4 regions of the Ruegeria sp. AP7 genome follow, and region 1 is predicted to be linked to each of the others. Evidence: riboswitches for the same ligand, from Rfam matches in the RefSeq annotation. Region 1 holds a riboswitch; each other region holds the start of a gene.
What was found. A riboswitch is a leader RNA that binds a small molecule or an ion and turns the genes downstream of it on or off. The one in region 1 is predicted to bind cobalamin.
Positions count from the first base shown of each region.

Region 2: it holds a riboswitch for cobalamin, as region 1 does, so the genes downstream of both, ACR0KN_RS13200 (hypothetical protein) here and ACR0KN_RS17865 (DUF4198 domain-containing protein) in region 1, are expected to answer to the same signal.
Region 3: it holds a riboswitch for cobalamin, as region 1 does, so the genes downstream of both, ACR0KN_RS00315 (DUF1636 family protein) here and ACR0KN_RS17865 (DUF4198 domain-containing protein) in region 1, are expected to answer to the same signal.
Region 4: it holds a riboswitch for cobalamin, as region 1 does, so the genes downstream of both, ACR0KN_RS12320 (DUF1636 family protein) here and ACR0KN_RS17865 (DUF4198 domain-containing protein) in region 1, are expected to answer to the same signal.

Region 1 is NZ_JBQFVT010000012.1:22,150-26,109, forward strand. Features, by position in the region: gene cbiM (cobalt transporter CbiM) at 1-565, opposite strand, end outside; gene ACR0KN_RS17865 (DUF4198 domain-containing protein) at 572-1,357, opposite strand; cobalamin riboswitch at 1,488-1,690, opposite strand; gene ACR0KN_RS17870 (aldehyde dehydrogenase family protein) at 1,803-3,188, opposite strand; gene ACR0KN_RS17875 (acetolactate synthase large subunit) at 3,185-3,960, opposite strand, start outside.
Region 2 is NZ_JBQFVT010000006.1:139,637-143,596, reverse strand. Features, by position in the region: gene ACR0KN_RS13220 (bifunctional 2',3'-cyclic-nucleotide 2'-phosphodiesterase/3'-nucleotidase) at 1-206, shown strand, start outside; RNA gene ffs (signal recognition particle sRNA small type) at 246-344, shown strand; gene rsgA (ribosome small subunit-dependent GTPase A) at 503-1,531, shown strand; gene ACR0KN_RS13205 (alpha/beta hydrolase family protein) at 1,566-2,423, opposite strand; cobalamin riboswitch at 2,545-2,765, shown strand; gene ACR0KN_RS13200 (hypothetical protein) at 2,853-3,260, shown strand; gene ACR0KN_RS13195 (protein-tyrosine phosphatase family protein) at 3,264-3,767, opposite strand; gene ACR0KN_RS13190 (DNA polymerase III subunit gamma/tau) at 3,938-3,960, shown strand, end outside.
Region 3 is NZ_JBQFVT010000001.1:65,851-69,810, reverse strand. Features, by position in the region: gene ACR0KN_RS00325 (hypothetical protein) at 1-636, opposite strand, end outside; gene ACR0KN_RS00320 (NAD(P)-dependent oxidoreductase) at 1,181-2,137, opposite strand; cobalamin riboswitch at 2,283-2,485, shown strand; gene ACR0KN_RS00315 (DUF1636 family protein) at 2,570-2,950, shown strand; gene cobW (cobalamin biosynthesis protein CobW) at 2,947-3,960, shown strand, end outside.
Region 4 is NZ_JBQFVT010000005.1:255,956-259,915, reverse strand. Features, by position in the region: gene ACR0KN_RS12325 (catalase family protein) at 1-840, opposite strand, end outside; cobalamin riboswitch at 1,172-1,379, shown strand; gene ACR0KN_RS12320 (DUF1636 family protein) at 1,618-1,974, shown strand; gene ACR0KN_RS12315 (ABC transporter ATP-binding protein) at 1,971-2,756, shown strand; gene ACR0KN_RS12310 (ABC transporter substrate-binding protein) at 2,773-3,720, shown strand; gene ACR0KN_RS12305 (FecCD family ABC transporter permease) at 3,722-3,960, shown strand, end outside.

The DNA.
Region 1 (3,960 bases):
CCAACATCACGGCAAACCCCGTAAGCATGGCTTCAATGCCCATAACCGGTATATGGGCGAAAAACACCAGCTTGGCCGCAGGCAGGAACGCGTCACCGGACATCGCCAGTGAAATGGCAACAAACGCGGTTGTGGCTGCGATTGAGAACGCCCCCCCGATACCGCCCCAAATCGCCCCCTGAATGGCCGAGCCTCGGGCGATGAGGCGGCCAAAGATCATCCAGGTCAGTACCGCTGGCAGAGCAATGTTCACGGTATTGATCCCCAAAACGGTCAGTCCACCAAATCCAAAGAAAACAGCCTGTAACAGCAGCCCGACAAACAAGGCCGGAAAGGCGGCCCAACCGAGTAGAAGCCCGGCCAGGCCATTCAGGATCAGATGCACAGAAGATGGGCCAATCGGCACATGAATCAGCGAAGCAACGAAGAAACTGGCTGACAGAACACCCGCTGTGGGAATGCGATCCAGATCCAGCGACCTCAGCCCCATTGCAATCCCGCCTGCAGCAGCGATCGCACCGCCGATTACGACAGGGTTCGAAAGAGCACCATCTACAATGTGCATAAGGGCCTACTCCAGATCCCAGGCGCGGATCCAGATCACGGCATCCTGGCTCAGCTCTTTACCTTCATGCTCGGTTTTCGGACCAGAGCCCAGAGCGGCGAAACCCCAGTAACCGGCTTTGGGTACACCAAAACTGAAATATCCATTCTCGTCCGAAATCGCGACCAGTGCACCACCTGGCAGCGGCGACACCGTCGGTGCAGCGGCGCCCGTGCCTTTCAGGTCAGGGGCGGCGGCGATGTATTCGATCTCAATCTCGACCCCTGCAACTGGTTTGCCCTCGCTCAGCACGCGACCCGTGAAAGTTGAGCCCGCAATGATGTTGTAGGGCTTGTTCAGCGGCAGGATTTCTGTTGCCAGACCTTGCGGCTGATCCCAGTCGGTGGGCAGTTCATTTCGGTTCAGATAGGCCTTGGTGATCTGCTGGATATAAATATCCTCAGATTCTTCGTAGTAGGGCGCAGGAACGGTCACCACCACATAGTCGCCCGAACGCTTCACCGGGACCGAGCCTTTGAACGCCTTGGCGCTGTTGTCTGGGCCGTCAAATGTGGTTTCTTCCAATGTGTCCAGCAGATCGGTTTTACTGCCGTTGTGGATCACATAGAATTCTTCCGGTTTTTCAAGCGTCATCACATGACCGGCTTCAAACGGGTGCCAGAATATCAGCTTTACCGGCACATCACCGGGTCGCTCGATCATCGTGTTTTCTGTGTATTCCAGTAGGAAATGAGCGCTCGCAAACGTAGGCATCACTGCAGCAGCTGCGGCTGCCAAAAACAATATCTTCAAAACTCAGTCCTTCTCAGGTCGCGCCTTCCCCGGCACATATTTGGTTTTGACTTGGGGAGGGCCCGCGTCCGTTCGTCGACCGAGACAAACGGATACAGCGCACACCCCGTCGCCGACAATGAGCACCCTTTCCGAGGGCGCGTGTTCGGCAGGTCTCCTGACTTGCGGGTCAAAGCGCTATGCTGGCCTTCCCGGGATATCCCAGTGGCATTGTCAGCCGCGCTCGCCGCTTACAGTTGCGGGGGCAGTTGCAGATTTGGCGCGAAGAGCACCGTACTACATTCCCTATTGCTTCCGGGGGAATCCCCCGGAACCGAACATGGCGTGTTCATGCCAGAACATGCAAAGCGCGGTCAACAATCGTTTCCGTCACTAAGCAGGCCATTTGCGAAATTAGAGTACCCACATTCGCTCGATCAGTATCGGATCGATCCTGACAGCTTCATCACAGCCGTATTACAGCCATCTTATCTTGCGTCATGTCATGCATGGTGTAGCCGATACCGCCGGTGTTGTACCCTGATTGACGGCGACCCGCGAATGGCATCCAGTCGACCCGAAAAGCAGTATGATCGTTCACCATGACGGCCGTGGCGTCCAAATACCGCACGGCATGCATTGCTGTATCCAGGGATTTGGTAAAGACCGACGCCTGAAATGCAAAAGGAAGAGCGTTTGCAGCGTCGTATGCAGCACTAAGATCATCATATTCATAAACACAAACAACCGGCCCGAAGATTTCGGAGGTGGACACACTCGCATCAGCCGGTGGGTTTAGAAGGACAGTCGGTGCATAGGTCGTTCGGCCCAGCCGTTTACCCCCTGTCATTACGCGGGCACCTCCCGCAACCGCTTCGTCTACCCATTGTTCTACGCGATCAACTTCACCCGGACGGATCAGTGGCCCACATTCCACGCTGGCGTCACGGGCATCACCCACCTTCAGCGCTGACGCGGCTTCTGCCAACTTTCGAGCGACCGTTTCCGCCATCCCTGATGGAGCAAAAACACGCTGAACCGAGACACAAACTTGACCGGAATGATAAAATCCACCCTTGGTCAACAAGGGGATCATGGCATCAATGTCGGCTGTCTCATCGATGATAACTGGCGCCGCTCCGCCGTGCTCCAACGCGCATCGCGTCCCCGGCGCCAGCTTCGAGCGCAGCATCCACCCGACACGTGCCGATCCGATGAAAGAAAAGAATCCGACGCGCGCGTCCGTGATCATCCGTTCAGCTACATCATTTTGGCAAATCGCCAGATGGCACCACTCCTTTGGCAGGCCAGCCTCATACAGGATGTCGACAAATGCTTCGCATGACAGTGGTGTATCAAGCGCCGGTTTGACGAGGACCGGGCATCCAGTGGCCACAGCCGGGGCCACCTGATGTACGATCAAGTTCAACGGATGGTTAAACGCGCTTGCGGCAACCACAACGCCGATGGGTTCACGCTGTGTAAAGGCAATCCGACCCGATCCTGCTACTGTCAGATCCATCGGTATTTCCCGGCCCGCCATCTGCCCGATTTCATGGATACACAGTTCGACACCATCAATAGCACGTGCCACTTCGATGCGCGCGTCAATCAAGGGTTTGCCACCTTCGCTGGCGATCAGCATCGCAAGGTCTTCCGCGCGGCCGGACATGATCCGGGCTGCATTCTTCAGAACCTCAATCCGCCTGTAAGCAGGCAACCAAGTGCCCCGATCACGGTGCAGACCGTGTGCCACGTTCAGCATCACATTGATATCGTTCCAGCTTTTAACCTCGACACTGCCGATTTTCTCAAGATCAAACGGGTTCAGAACTTCAACAACATTACTCATATCAGACAGACCTTCGCCGCAAGCTCATCAATGAGGACACGTTGGTTTTCACTGTAATCGACCGGCAAGTCGATCAGATGCACACCACCTGCTTCAAACGCTTTTTCAAAGGTAGGCACCAGATCTTCTGTCCTTTCGACCCGATGACCCGCAGCACCATAGCTGTTGGCGTATTGCACAAAATCAGGATTCTTGAATTCCAATCCCCAATCATCAAACCCCGCATGCGACTGCTTCCAACGGATCATTCCGTACGAGCTGTCATTCAGAACAGTAACAACCAGATTGAGGCCAAGACGAACGGCGGTTTCAATCTCCTGGCTGTTCATCATGAACCCTCCGTCACCGCAAATGGCCATGACCCTGCGTTCGGGATATAGCTTCGCTGCCATCATGGCCGAAGGTAAACCTGCCCCCATGGTGGCAAGCGCGTTGTCCAACAAAACCGTATTGGGCTGATAGGCCTGATAATTTCTGGCGTACCAAATTTTGTAGATACCGTTGTCCAAAGCGATGATATCGCAATCCCCCATGACTTTGCGTGTGTCAGCTACAAACCGCTGGGGGATGACCGGAAAGCGCGGATCATCAGCGCGTTCTGATGTGTGTAGATCGGTCTCGTTTTTGACCCGCTGGAAGTAACTGCGGTCAAATTCCAAAGGTCCTTGCAGGAACTCACCCAATTTGGAGATGGATTGCGCCAGATCACCAACCACTTCAACTTGAGGGAAATAAACCTGATCGACCTGCGCGGCCTTGTAGTTAACATGGA
Region 2 (3,960 bases), on a different contig from region 1:
TGTGCGATTACATCTCAGGAAGATCGCCCCTCGACCCACTGGAACAAGCTCCTCAGCCGTTTTCGTTTGTGCCGACCCAAAGCCGTGGAGCAATTCTGACCACCGGTCCCGGCGCGGACAAATACCTGGAAGAATTGGCGGATTATGATCCCCAGATACTGCCCCGTGATACTGATGGGTTTATGCGCATTCATCTGACCTTCTGACGGGTTGCCATTTTACAGCCGGAGGCCTATATCGTTGTTCGAGAGGTTGGCGCGGGCGAGCGCCTCGCCAACCTGGTCAGGTCCGGAAGGAAGCAGCCACAACGAGCCCCGCTTGGGTCGATGTCCAACCTCTCACTTTGAACCCATTAGCCGTAGGAGGGCGTTTATGATTGTAGCAATGACCCTTCGGGCAGACCGGTTCTGATTCTTTTTTCCAGCTGACTGCCTGAATACCTCACCTGCGAATGCGCGTTCGCCATTCGACAGGATTGTTGTTTCTGATCACAGGCAGACACATGTCACTTTCCTTATCGGACCTCGGATGGTCCTCTCACTTTGCAGCTCAGCATGCGGCTGAGCCGTCCCTTTTCCCCTTTCGCATCGCAGCCGTTCACCGGGATCGGTTGATCGGGTTGAGTCCAGAAGGCGAGACTCCCCTACTCTCCCCAGACCAATCGACTGGTGCTTTTGCGGTCGGAGATTGGGTGCTGACCGATGAAAACAAACGCATTCGCAGTGTTCTGGAACGGCGCAGCCTGCTGCAGCGCCGGGCCGCGGGCACAGACGTCGCAGCACAGTTGATCGCGGCCAATGTGGATGTGCTGTTCATCGTCAGTTCCTGCAATGCCGACTTCAATCTGCCCCGACTAGAGCGCTATCTTGCGCTGGCCCATCAGGCAGGCAGCTATCCGGTGATCGTTCTGACCAAGTCGGACACCTGCGACAACGCAATTGCTTATGTCGAACAGGCCCAGTCACTGGCCCCGTTTCTGACAGTTTTGGCCGTAAATGCCTTGGATCAGTCCGATATCGAACAGGTCCTGTCGTGGTGCCCGAAAGGACAGACCAGCACCCTGGTCGGATCTTCTGGCGTTGGCAAGACGACACTTGCCAACGGGATCACCGGGCAGAATCAAGCCACCGCAGCCATTCGCGAAGATGATGCGCGTGGCAGGCACACAACAACGGCGCGTGCGTTACATCGAATGAGCAACGGAGGTTGGTTGATCGATACACCCGGCATGCGTGCGTTACGCCTGTTGGACGCGCAAGAGGGTGTGGACGAGGTGTTCTCTGATATCTCGGACCTGAGCATGAACTGTCGATTCTCAGATTGTCAGCACAACACCGAGCCCGGCTGTGCGATACAGGCTGCAATCGAAACCGGGGCACTTGATCCCGCACGGCTGGACCGATGGCGCAAGCTGCGTCGCGAAGATCAGCACAATTCGGCTTCGGTGGCGCAGGCACGCGCACGCGATAAAGCGTTTGGAAAAATGGTGCGCAGCGTGATGCACGAGAAAAAATCCCGCAAGGGACTTTGACCTTTCTGGGCACCGGTTACCGGTGCCCAGCATTTTAGGCGATCAACCGGGGCCAAACGGCAGCGTTTCGCCGGGCAAACGCGCCGATATGGCCGACTTCGGATAACCCGAATTCACTTGCCGAAAGCAGATGGCACCGCACACCTGAACCATAGAGATCGGCAAGCCGCCAAACCGCCTCAGGGGGCACAACCTGATCATCCTCAAAGGCGAATATGTCAACTTGCTTGCCCATGTCGGCCCAGCGGTTTGCCGGCAAGGTATCTCCGATTTCGGGTACATAGCTTTGGGGCGCTGTGCACCATTTGCGCCATTGCCAGTAAACTCGGGATGGCAGATTTGTTCCAAAACCCAAAGCCTTTCCGGGCAAATACCCGAGCGCATGTACCGCCAGGGGCGCATGACCGTACCAGAACAACGTCGCCAAAGCACGGTAAGGCCAAGGATGATCCCTCAGCGTTACCAGACCGGAACAGACACAGATCATCCTGTCGATCTGATTGATATCGGGTTGGACCGGACCAAACATCCCGCCCAAAGAATGCCCGATACTCCAAAGCTTGGCCTGTGGAAACCTCCGCCGCATTTCGGTCCGTGCAGCCGGAATGTCGATCAGCGCCCAATCCGCCATGGTGACACGCGATTGCTTTTGTGAGCCTGTCAGAGAGTGACCAAAATCCCTGTAGTCATAGGTAAGGCAGGCCATGCCGTGCGCTTTTGCAAGCCAACTTGCGAAATGCTGGTAGTAATCTCTGGGCACACCGGTTGCGCCGTTGATCACAACAACTTTGTCTGGTTCTGCGACAGGGTGATAGAGCCGTGCCGACAGTATTGCCGGGCCGGACTGAAACTGAATGTCCTCGGTGACAACCGCTTGCTGTGTGTCCAACATGGTGCCCTCTGAAATCAACTGAACCGATCAGTTCACCCAAGGCGCGCCGAGTCAAGGTTGACGTGGCTGGACCGTGCGTCACATGCCATCATCAATCTTCTTGACTCCCGAACGATTGTACCGCTAGCGATGACGTGATGGTTCTCGCGCCCAACCGGGCCGGGATGAAAAGGGAACACGGTGCGGTTCTGCCCGGATAAAACCGGAACGAACCCAGTCCGAGACTGCCCCCGCAACTGTAAGCGGAGAGCGATGTCGAAATGCCACTGGCCTTGAAGGTCGGGAAGGTCGGCAAAGCAATGACCCGCAAGTCAGGAGACCTGCCATCAAATCGAAACTGAAACTCGGGCGGGGTGTCCGGGCAGGGCAAGACCGCATGCATGCTGTCCCTCCTGATTGATGCCCCTGCCCTGCGCGGAGGGCGCATGAATGATCTGGAAGACCAACACGCATGAATTCTCGGCAACAATTTGCCAACGGACCGGGAAAAACTGCCCCGCTTTGGCACGAATGGCACGGGCACTGGCCACTTCGGTTGGAAAAGCTGGCCCCACTACCACCGCAGGATTCGGAATCGAAGGAAGCTGCGATTTGACTCATTGCGCTAGTGGGTGCACCGCCCGATTTCGCTCCGGTCCCGAAGAAACCCGAGTGTTCTGTGATGCGGATTCAGACGTCGCGATCGACCATCTGGACAGCTATGCAGACCTGATGTTTGGCACGGACTCGCACCCCATCCCTGGAGGCACCTTGTCCCGACCGCCTTGCGCGATGCTGGAAGTGTTAACCCTGGGCGGAAGTACTCGGGCGCAGGCTGAATACCGTCCGTCGGCTTGATCGCTATTCGGCTACCAAGACACTGGCAGGCGCAGTCGCCCAGCGCAGCTGCGCGTCGGTTTCAACTGCACATGGGCGTAACGCTCGCAATCTATTCAATGCCTCGTCCGGGTGCTCTCCACACTCGACCATTAAGCGTAATACAGCCATACCAGAACGGCCACATCCGCCTTTGCAGTGGATTAGTACTCGGCCTCCACCCGATAATGCGTGGCGAGCGGACTCGCTGGCATCCACCCAGCGCATATCAATGTCGTCGGAAGGTATACCGTAATCCTCGACTGGCAGATGAACCCAGCGACAAGCGCGGCTGCGAACATCGGCCCCAAAATCCCTGGCGCCATCAAGGATCATCTCGACCTCGGTAGTCATTGACAGAATAAGGCCGGGCTTCCATCCGGTAACCGCATCAAGATCACCGGAATAGTCTCCTCCTCGCCCTGGCATTGAAGTTAACGCAAGCGTGCCCCCGCCCACTTGAAGTGCATGGATAACAATCTGAGCCATTCTACGCTCCCCCCGAAACGCTGATCAGAAAATCTTTCTGGCTGGTCTTAGACTGTACGATATTAACCGCGTCGGCCAGCAATCCAAAATGAAAATCCTCGCGGCTTGCTGTGGACGCGGACAGCGGGGCCCTCTACGCTGCGGCATAACTCGAATCCGACAGAGCAGACATGACCGATACGCCAAGCCCCGC
Region 3 (3,960 bases), on a different contig from region 1:
TACTTGCCGGGCCAAATCAGACATTCGGGCCTGCGCTATTCGCCATTGCTCTCCACCAAATTCTGCGGACGCACGCTCAACTCCTTCGACAATAGCCGCGCTGTCAGTGCTTTTCACAAAGTAAGGGTAATCTGCACCCAGATAATATTCGGCATCGTGAACCTGCCGATTTACCAACACATTTGCCCCAATAACAGCTGCGTTGAAACCCTTAGTGAAGGGCTTAGAGGACAACACTCCGCGAGTGAGAACAGGGCTCGGGTCACGCGTGCAAATGTGAAAGTTTGCCTCTGATAGTCTTGCGATGAAGGCCTCCACATCACCTTTACCGTCATAACCGGGCACTACTGACTGCTCTGCCAGAGCGGGCGGCAAGACAACGTTATCAAGCAGTCCGAAATAACCCAAATTGAATTCCGCCTTGGGTGCAGATTCCGGAACGAGTCGCGGATCCGCATGATGCCTCAGATGGCGCACCTGAACACCCGGAGTCGGATCAAGCGCGGGCAATCCCTGGCACAAGCTACGCTCACCCTGATACGAAGCAGCGATATGGACGTCCACAAAACCGGCTTCCAGTTGCCCGGCAATGACATCCAGATGATCAACGCAAATGCCTGCCGCGACTTTCTTCAAGGACGCTCTAAACTCCTGCCCCAAATTTGATGCAGCACTTTTGTGAAAAATCACAATTGCGTCCCTGCAGGAGTCTACAAATCGCCGACACGCATGTACCCGAGAGGCTTTGGGAGCCAACACGACTTCGAATGTGTATCGCTCCGATAAATGCGCGCGCGCCATTGCAGCCAACTGGTCAACACGCATCGCCTTGCCACCCATTGTTTTCTGGCCGATGCGATATGCAAAGATCACTTTCATGTCCGAGTTGCTAAGCTACGCATAGCGCAACGTTCCTCCGAAGCGGGGCCAACTCTCTGAAACTGCATCGCAAATTGAATTGGGTTCGTGGCCTCTGGATCAATTGTCAGAGTGTTATCCAACTGATCAATGAAAGCTACTTCCAAGTCGAGTGGTTTCCAATCCAAATCCGATCGCTGCAACCAGGCAATCAACTCCAATTAATGTGCTTAATTCTTGCAACGCCAGAGCTCAACACATCACAAAGAACCAAAGAGTTGAAGGGCCTTCATCAAAATCAAGTAATCTCTTTATCTTGACCTCAAGCACTCCGTCGATATTGCGGGATCACCTCATAGCCCGGCTTTTCTGGCTCATCGTCCAGCATCTCGGCTGGAAATCCCGGTGCCCGAATCTCAAGCCCGGTCGCATCCTCCAGCCGCCTGATGATGTTGGGAGATAGCTCTCTCTCTCCATAGCGAGAGATCCCGTCCTCAAAAATCTTGATCATCACCGGGTTTATCTCCAGCGGCACCCCGGCGCGGTCGGCGACCTCCTGAAACAGACCGATATCCTTTTTGACCAGATCCATGGTGAATGAAATATCGCGGGACCCATTCAGAATCACTTGGCTTTCCGTTTCGTGCACAAATGATGTACCCGACGAAATTTTGATCGCCTCATAGGTCGTGCCAAGATCCATCCCTGCGGCCTTTGCGGTCACCAAAGCCTCGGCGCAAGTGATCAGATTTGCGGTTGCCAAATAGTTTGTCAGCACCTTCAACACTGAGGCCGATCCCAAATCGCCTGTGTGCAAAACGCGGCGCCCCATCGTCGTCAGGAACGGCAGAATGCGCTCAAATGTTTCTCGATCGCAGCCTGCGAAGATCGAAATATTGCCCGTAGCCGCCCGATGACACCCGCCCGATACCGGGCAATCGACTGCAGCCCCCCCACGTTCGATCACCGAAGCACCCAATCGTTTTACTTCCGATTCGTCTGTGGTGGACATTTCCATCCAGATCTTACCGGATGTCACTTCGGACAGCATCTCCTGCATTACCGCGTCCGAGGCGGCAGGAGATGGCAGACAGGTAATCACGGCGTCACAATCACGCATCAATTGGGCGGGGCTTTTAGCTGCCTTCGCACCCTGCGCGACAAAACCAGACACAAGATCAGGGTTGAGGTCATGAACGGTCAGGTCAATCCCATTGCGCAGCAGCGAGCCCGACAATTTTCCGCCCACGTTTCCCAGCCCGATGAAGCCTACTTTCATATGACGCTCTCCCTGTTCGTCTTTCGATGCACATGCGAACACGCCTGTTGACCTAAGTCATGCCGTCCAGCGACCCTCAGAGGTCGCTTTTTTGCCCCTGTACGCACAGTTGAGCGAGACTCGCTTGACAAGGGGGGTGATGCTGTCCCAAGAGCCAAGTGTTGGTGTCTGCAGCAGCAGATGAAAAGGGAATGCGTCAGCGGATTTTCCGTCAAACGCAGCCGCCCCCGCGACCGTGACCGGAGAGGGTGCCCAAGCCACTGGCGAATGCCGGGAAGGCGGGACATCCGACAGAGCGCCGCTCTGACATCCGCAAGCCGGGAGACCTGCCAACGCCCGAAGATGAAACCGGACGGGGTGTTCCGGTGTGGGGCTTTGATCGGCCCGCATGAAACCCCGTCCCCCACGAAGAGGATTTGGGGGATGAGAGACATGACCGAGACCACACCGGTCGAACTGCTGGTCTGCACCACCTGTCGTCGCGGCCTACCCGTCGAAGACGACGCCCAACGCCCCGGCACATTGCTGCACAAAGCGCTTGAACAGGCCGCCCTGCCGGAAGGCATCACCCTGAAAGCAGTAGAATGCCTTTCAAACTGCGATGAGGGTTGTTCTATCGTGCTGCGTGGCGGACCTGATCGCTGGACATTCGTTTACGAACACCTCAGCGAAACCGATCACGTCGAAACCATCATTGAAGGTGCCACCAAGTACCTTAATACCGAGGACGGGCTGGTCAAATGGCGTGAACGCCCCGAACACTTCCGCAAGAATTGCGCGGCCCGTATTCCCCCGATTGGAGCCCTGAAATGAGCAATCTCGAAAAACTGCCCGTCACCGTGATCACCGGCTTTCTGGGCTCGGGCAAAACGACGCTGGTCAAGCATTTGATGCAGAACCCGCAAGGCAAGCGCTTGGCTGTTGTAGTCAATGAGTTCGGCGATGTGGGTGTCGATGGCGATATCCTGAAATCCTGCGCAATCCCGGATTGCCCAGCAGAAAACATCATGGAACTGGCCAATGGCTGCATCTGCTGCACTGTGGCCGACGATTTCATTCCCACGATCGAAGCGCTTATGGCCTTGGAGCCGCGCCCCGATCACATCCTGATCGAAACTTCGGGCCTGGCCCTGCCCAAGCCGCTGCTTAAAGCGTTCGACTGGCCAGACATTCGCTCGAAAACCACCGTCGACGGCGTGATCGCTTTGGCCGATGCCGAAGCTGTTGCCGCTGGTCGGTTTGCACCCAATGTCGAAGCGGTAGACGCCCAGCGCCTTGCCGATGAGTCGATCGACCACGAGACGCCACTATCGGAAGTGTTTGAAGATCAGATCTCCTGCGCCGACATCATCCTGCTGACCAAGCCCGATCTGGCTGGTCCCGAAGGTGTCGCCAAAGCCAAAGAGGTCATCGCGGCCGAAGCCCCTCGCCCCCTACCCGTCGTCGAAGTCGCAGAAGGTGTCGTGGACGTGCGCGTTGTCTTGGGCCTTGAAGCTGCTGCCGAGGACGACATGGAAGCGCGTCCCAGCCATCATGATGGTCATCACGATCACGAGCATGACGATTTTGAAAGCATCATCGTCGAACTGCCGGAACAGACTGATCCGCTGGATCTGGTCGCCAAGATCGAACGCCTGGCAAAGGAACTGAACATCCTGCGCGTCAAAGGCTATGCCGCGGTTCAGGGCAAGCCCATGCGCCTGCTGGTACAGGCCGTCGGCTCGCGGGTACGTCATCAGTATGACCGCCCGTGGGAACCTGGTGAAGAGCGCCGCTCGCGCCTTGTGGTCATCGCCGAGCATGATGATATCAAAGAGGCCGAA
Region 4 (3,960 bases), on a different contig from region 1:
CCATCTGACGCGGTTGTCGAGCGGATCGAAGTCGCCATCGTTTCGCGGTGGTTCGATTATACAGAACTCAAATCGATTGCCGTCACTGGCGACGTCCTGACGGAGTTTCAGGCTGATGCCGTCATGCTCGTCCACCGGTTTGGTTGCTACCTTATGTCGAACGCTGCGGGCGAGGTATCGTACTGTCAGGTCAGTCCCCAGCCGATAGGGCGTCGTTGACCAGAAATGCGCCTCGAATGGCGACTGCATGTAGTTCGAGGCAAAATCGCTCGCAGTCTGAAGACTTCGCCTGCCTTTTTGTGTGGCAAATGCGCGAAACAGGGCCACCAACCCTCGAGTGATCAGCTTCAATGACCAGCTGCGACGCTTATTTGCCGCGTGTTGTAGGGCTTGCAGAGTAGCGATCAGTCTGCTTAGCCGTTCATAATCGTCGGAAAGGTAGCTGGGGAAAGTGTCCCGATCGACAAGAACAAAGTCGAACTCATCGCTGATTTGCGAGATGTTGAGTTGTGAAAGTGCCTCGACGTCGATCAGTTTGGTGCCCGGCACATCAAATAGCTTGACCGCCATTCCATGGGCATCGGTTTTACGATCATCCAGATGCGCACCGTTGGAAAAGCGAACTGCTGCAGAATAACTTACTGCTTTTTCGAAAAGGCCATGGCGCAACCTTTCCGGCAGATCGTCCCGGATTGTGAAAGTGGCTTTGACACATCCATGGCTGCGCCCATGTTGCGCTCTTAACCTTCGACCTTTCCACTTCGCGATCGCTTCAAAATTCTGATCGATGATATCGTCAACCACGTCTTCAGGTGAAGTGTTTGGCAAAGAATGTGTCACGAACCCCCTTTTCCCGAGCAAGCCCAGGCAATAATTAACCTCTACAAAAATATCCGACAGCCAGCCCCTTCTAAATGCCCGTAGATTAACCCTTTTTGGTTTTTCTTTCAAACGAAGTGACTTATGGCAGCCTTATTGCCTCATTCCCTTCGATGTCAAACAGCCGTTTTCGCGTCAGAATGAAGTATACCGGTCAATAGTTGGTAGGGTGGGATTCATCGATTTACGACTTCAAAACGGACACGGTTGGCGCCGTATTCGCTAGTGTTGCGTTGGCTTACTTTCGAAGACTTAAGCTTGGAGAAAGTTATTGACGCATTTCTTGATCTCGGGCACTCAGGCAGCAGATGGTTCCCAACGATACGTCAGAGGGATGAAAAGGGAATACGGTGAGGAATGCCAAGCGGCGCCAATTCCGTAACTGCCCCCGCAACTGTAAGCGGTGAGCTATGCCAAATAGCCACTGACCCCAAGGGTCGGGAAGGTTGGCCAAGCGCAGACCCGCAAGTCAGGAGACCTGCCATCAATTGTTCAACCAACCCGGGGCGGGGCGTCCTGGAAGGAGGTATTGATGACACGTTTCACACGTGTGCACACGACTGGCAGCTTCCGTCTGCGCTTGGAAACAAGCGGAGTGAGAAATGCGAAAATAGCTGATCAATACATTGTCGACAACGTGAACCGCCGATGCGGGGAGCCCAACGCGGTGTTCAGAATAATCAGAGCGTTACGATATAACATTGCAAAAACTTTAATTGCGCAATAAACGGTGGCGAGATGACGAACAATGTTGATCATATCCTTCTTGTCTGCGCGAGCTGCAGAAGTGGCGAAAGTGCAGACAAAGTACCCCAGGCGTTGAAGCATATATTGCCGAGGGAATTTGTGATCCGCTCTGTGAATTGTATGGCGGGTTGTGAAAGGCCAACCACCATCGGCTTTCAGGCCCGTGGCAAAGCACAATATCTATTTGGTGACATTTCTACAGATGAAGATTTGGACGCGATCGTTGAATTTGCCCATCAGTATCTGCGCAGTGGCGATGGTTGGACAAATGCCACTGATCGGCCACGGGCATTGTTCACGAAAACTCTCTCACGCCTGCCGCGTATTGAGCTTGAGGAAGCGCTATGACCAAGCAAAGCTTTCTGATTGCCGAAAATCTGGAATATTACGCGCTTAACGGAGATATCTTGTTGCAAGGCGTTTCGTTCGCCTTGGACGAGGGCGCTATTCTTGCGATCGCTGGTCCGAACGGGGCAGGTAAAACAACGCTTTTGAATCTACTCTGTGGTGCCGAAGCACTGGCATTGGGGGATGTGCGTATGAATGGACAAAGCCTCAAGCACCTATCCGCAAAAGAACGCGCCCGCATGATAGCCGTTGTCAGCCAGCAGGAATTTCCTGATGGGCGTCTGTCACTGCGTGATTATGTGGCATTGGGTCAGATTCCCATTCGCGCAGATCGCTCGGCCGAAGATCATGCATGCGAACTGAACCGGATACTTGACCTCACTGATCTGGCTCCATTGGCAGAAAAGCGGATGGCTCAGCTTTCTGGGGGCGAGCGTCAGCGTGCGCATATTGCGCGCGCCTTGGCACAAAACCCCTCTTTGCTGTTTCTCGATGAACCCACCAATCATCTGGATCCAGACGCAAAGGGGCGGATGCTATCGCTGGTCGCCGATCTTGGGGTCACAGTGGTAATGATCGTGCACGATCTGGTCATGATCCCTGAATTCGCCACACATGTTGCTTTGATGAAATCCACGCGCCTGACCGGATTTGGCACGGTCGCCGAAGTTCTGACGCCCGAACGGGTCCGTGAAACCTTTGGCGTGGATTATCTGTGCTTTCACCATGAGGGTCGCGTGATACCGGCTCTTGATATCCGAAGAACCACTGTTTCTACATAAACTCAGGAGAATATTGATGAAACACATCTGGTCCGTGGCTTTGGTCACTGCCATTGCAAGTAGCGCTGCAGCGCAGGAAGTCACCGTAGACAATTGCGGCGAACCCCTTGTGTTTGAGACGTTGCCGGAACGGTTGGTCGTGCATGACATGAACATGACGGATATGGCTTTTGCTTTGGGGCTACAGGACAAGATCGTCGGCCTCACCGGGATCACCGGCTGGTACAAGACCAGCCCGGAATTCGATACCTTGCGGGGTGACATTCCGGAGCTAGCGCCGAAATACCCCACTGTTGAGAACCTCGTCGCAGCGGACCCAGATTTGTTTTTCGCGGGCTGGTATTATGGAATGAAACCGGGTGGGGATGTGACACCAGCCACATTGGAGCCCTTCGGGATCAAAACCATGATCCTGACCGAAAGCTGTGTGCATTTGGACAAGGATCGCCCCGAGTCCAGCATGGACCTGCTGTTTGACGATGTTCTGCGTCTTGGCAAGGTTATGCAGGTCGAGGACAAGGCCGAGGCGCTAGTGAGCGAATGGAAAGACGAATTGGCCGCGATCGAGGCGCAAACGACCGAGTTGCCGAAACCTCGAGTTTTCTTGTTGGATGGTCCGGCGGATGCACCGTTCACTGCTGGGAAGTTTGCCATTCCCGATGCTATGATCGCTGCGGCGGGTGGTGAGAATGTCACCCATGACATGGATACAAGCTGGGGGCGTAGTTCCTGGGAAGCCGTGGCCGCATCTAACCCCGAATTCCTGGTGCTGCTGGATTATCAGACCGGCAACGGCGCGGCAGATACCTTCAAATTCCTGCAAGAGCATCCGGTGATGTCGCAGACAGATGCCGTCAAGAATGAGCGTTGGATCGGCTTGCGGTACGAAGAATTGACACCTGGCCCCGCAAATATTGAGGCGATCTCGAAAATGGCTCAAGCGATGCATCCGGGCCTCAACTGATATGGGCCGATTTGGCTTAACACTTCTGCTGGGGGCGGCTATTTTGGCCGCCCTTGTGCTGGTTTCCACGATTTACGGAACCACCTCGATCCCGGTGTCTGAGACATTTACTGCAATTATGCGTGGCACGGGTATCGACGACGGCGAGATGTCTCCGATGCACCGGATCGTGTTTGATCTCAGGTTGCCCCGTGCATTGTTCGCCGCTGTGATAGGCGCCGGACTTGGTATCGTTGGCGT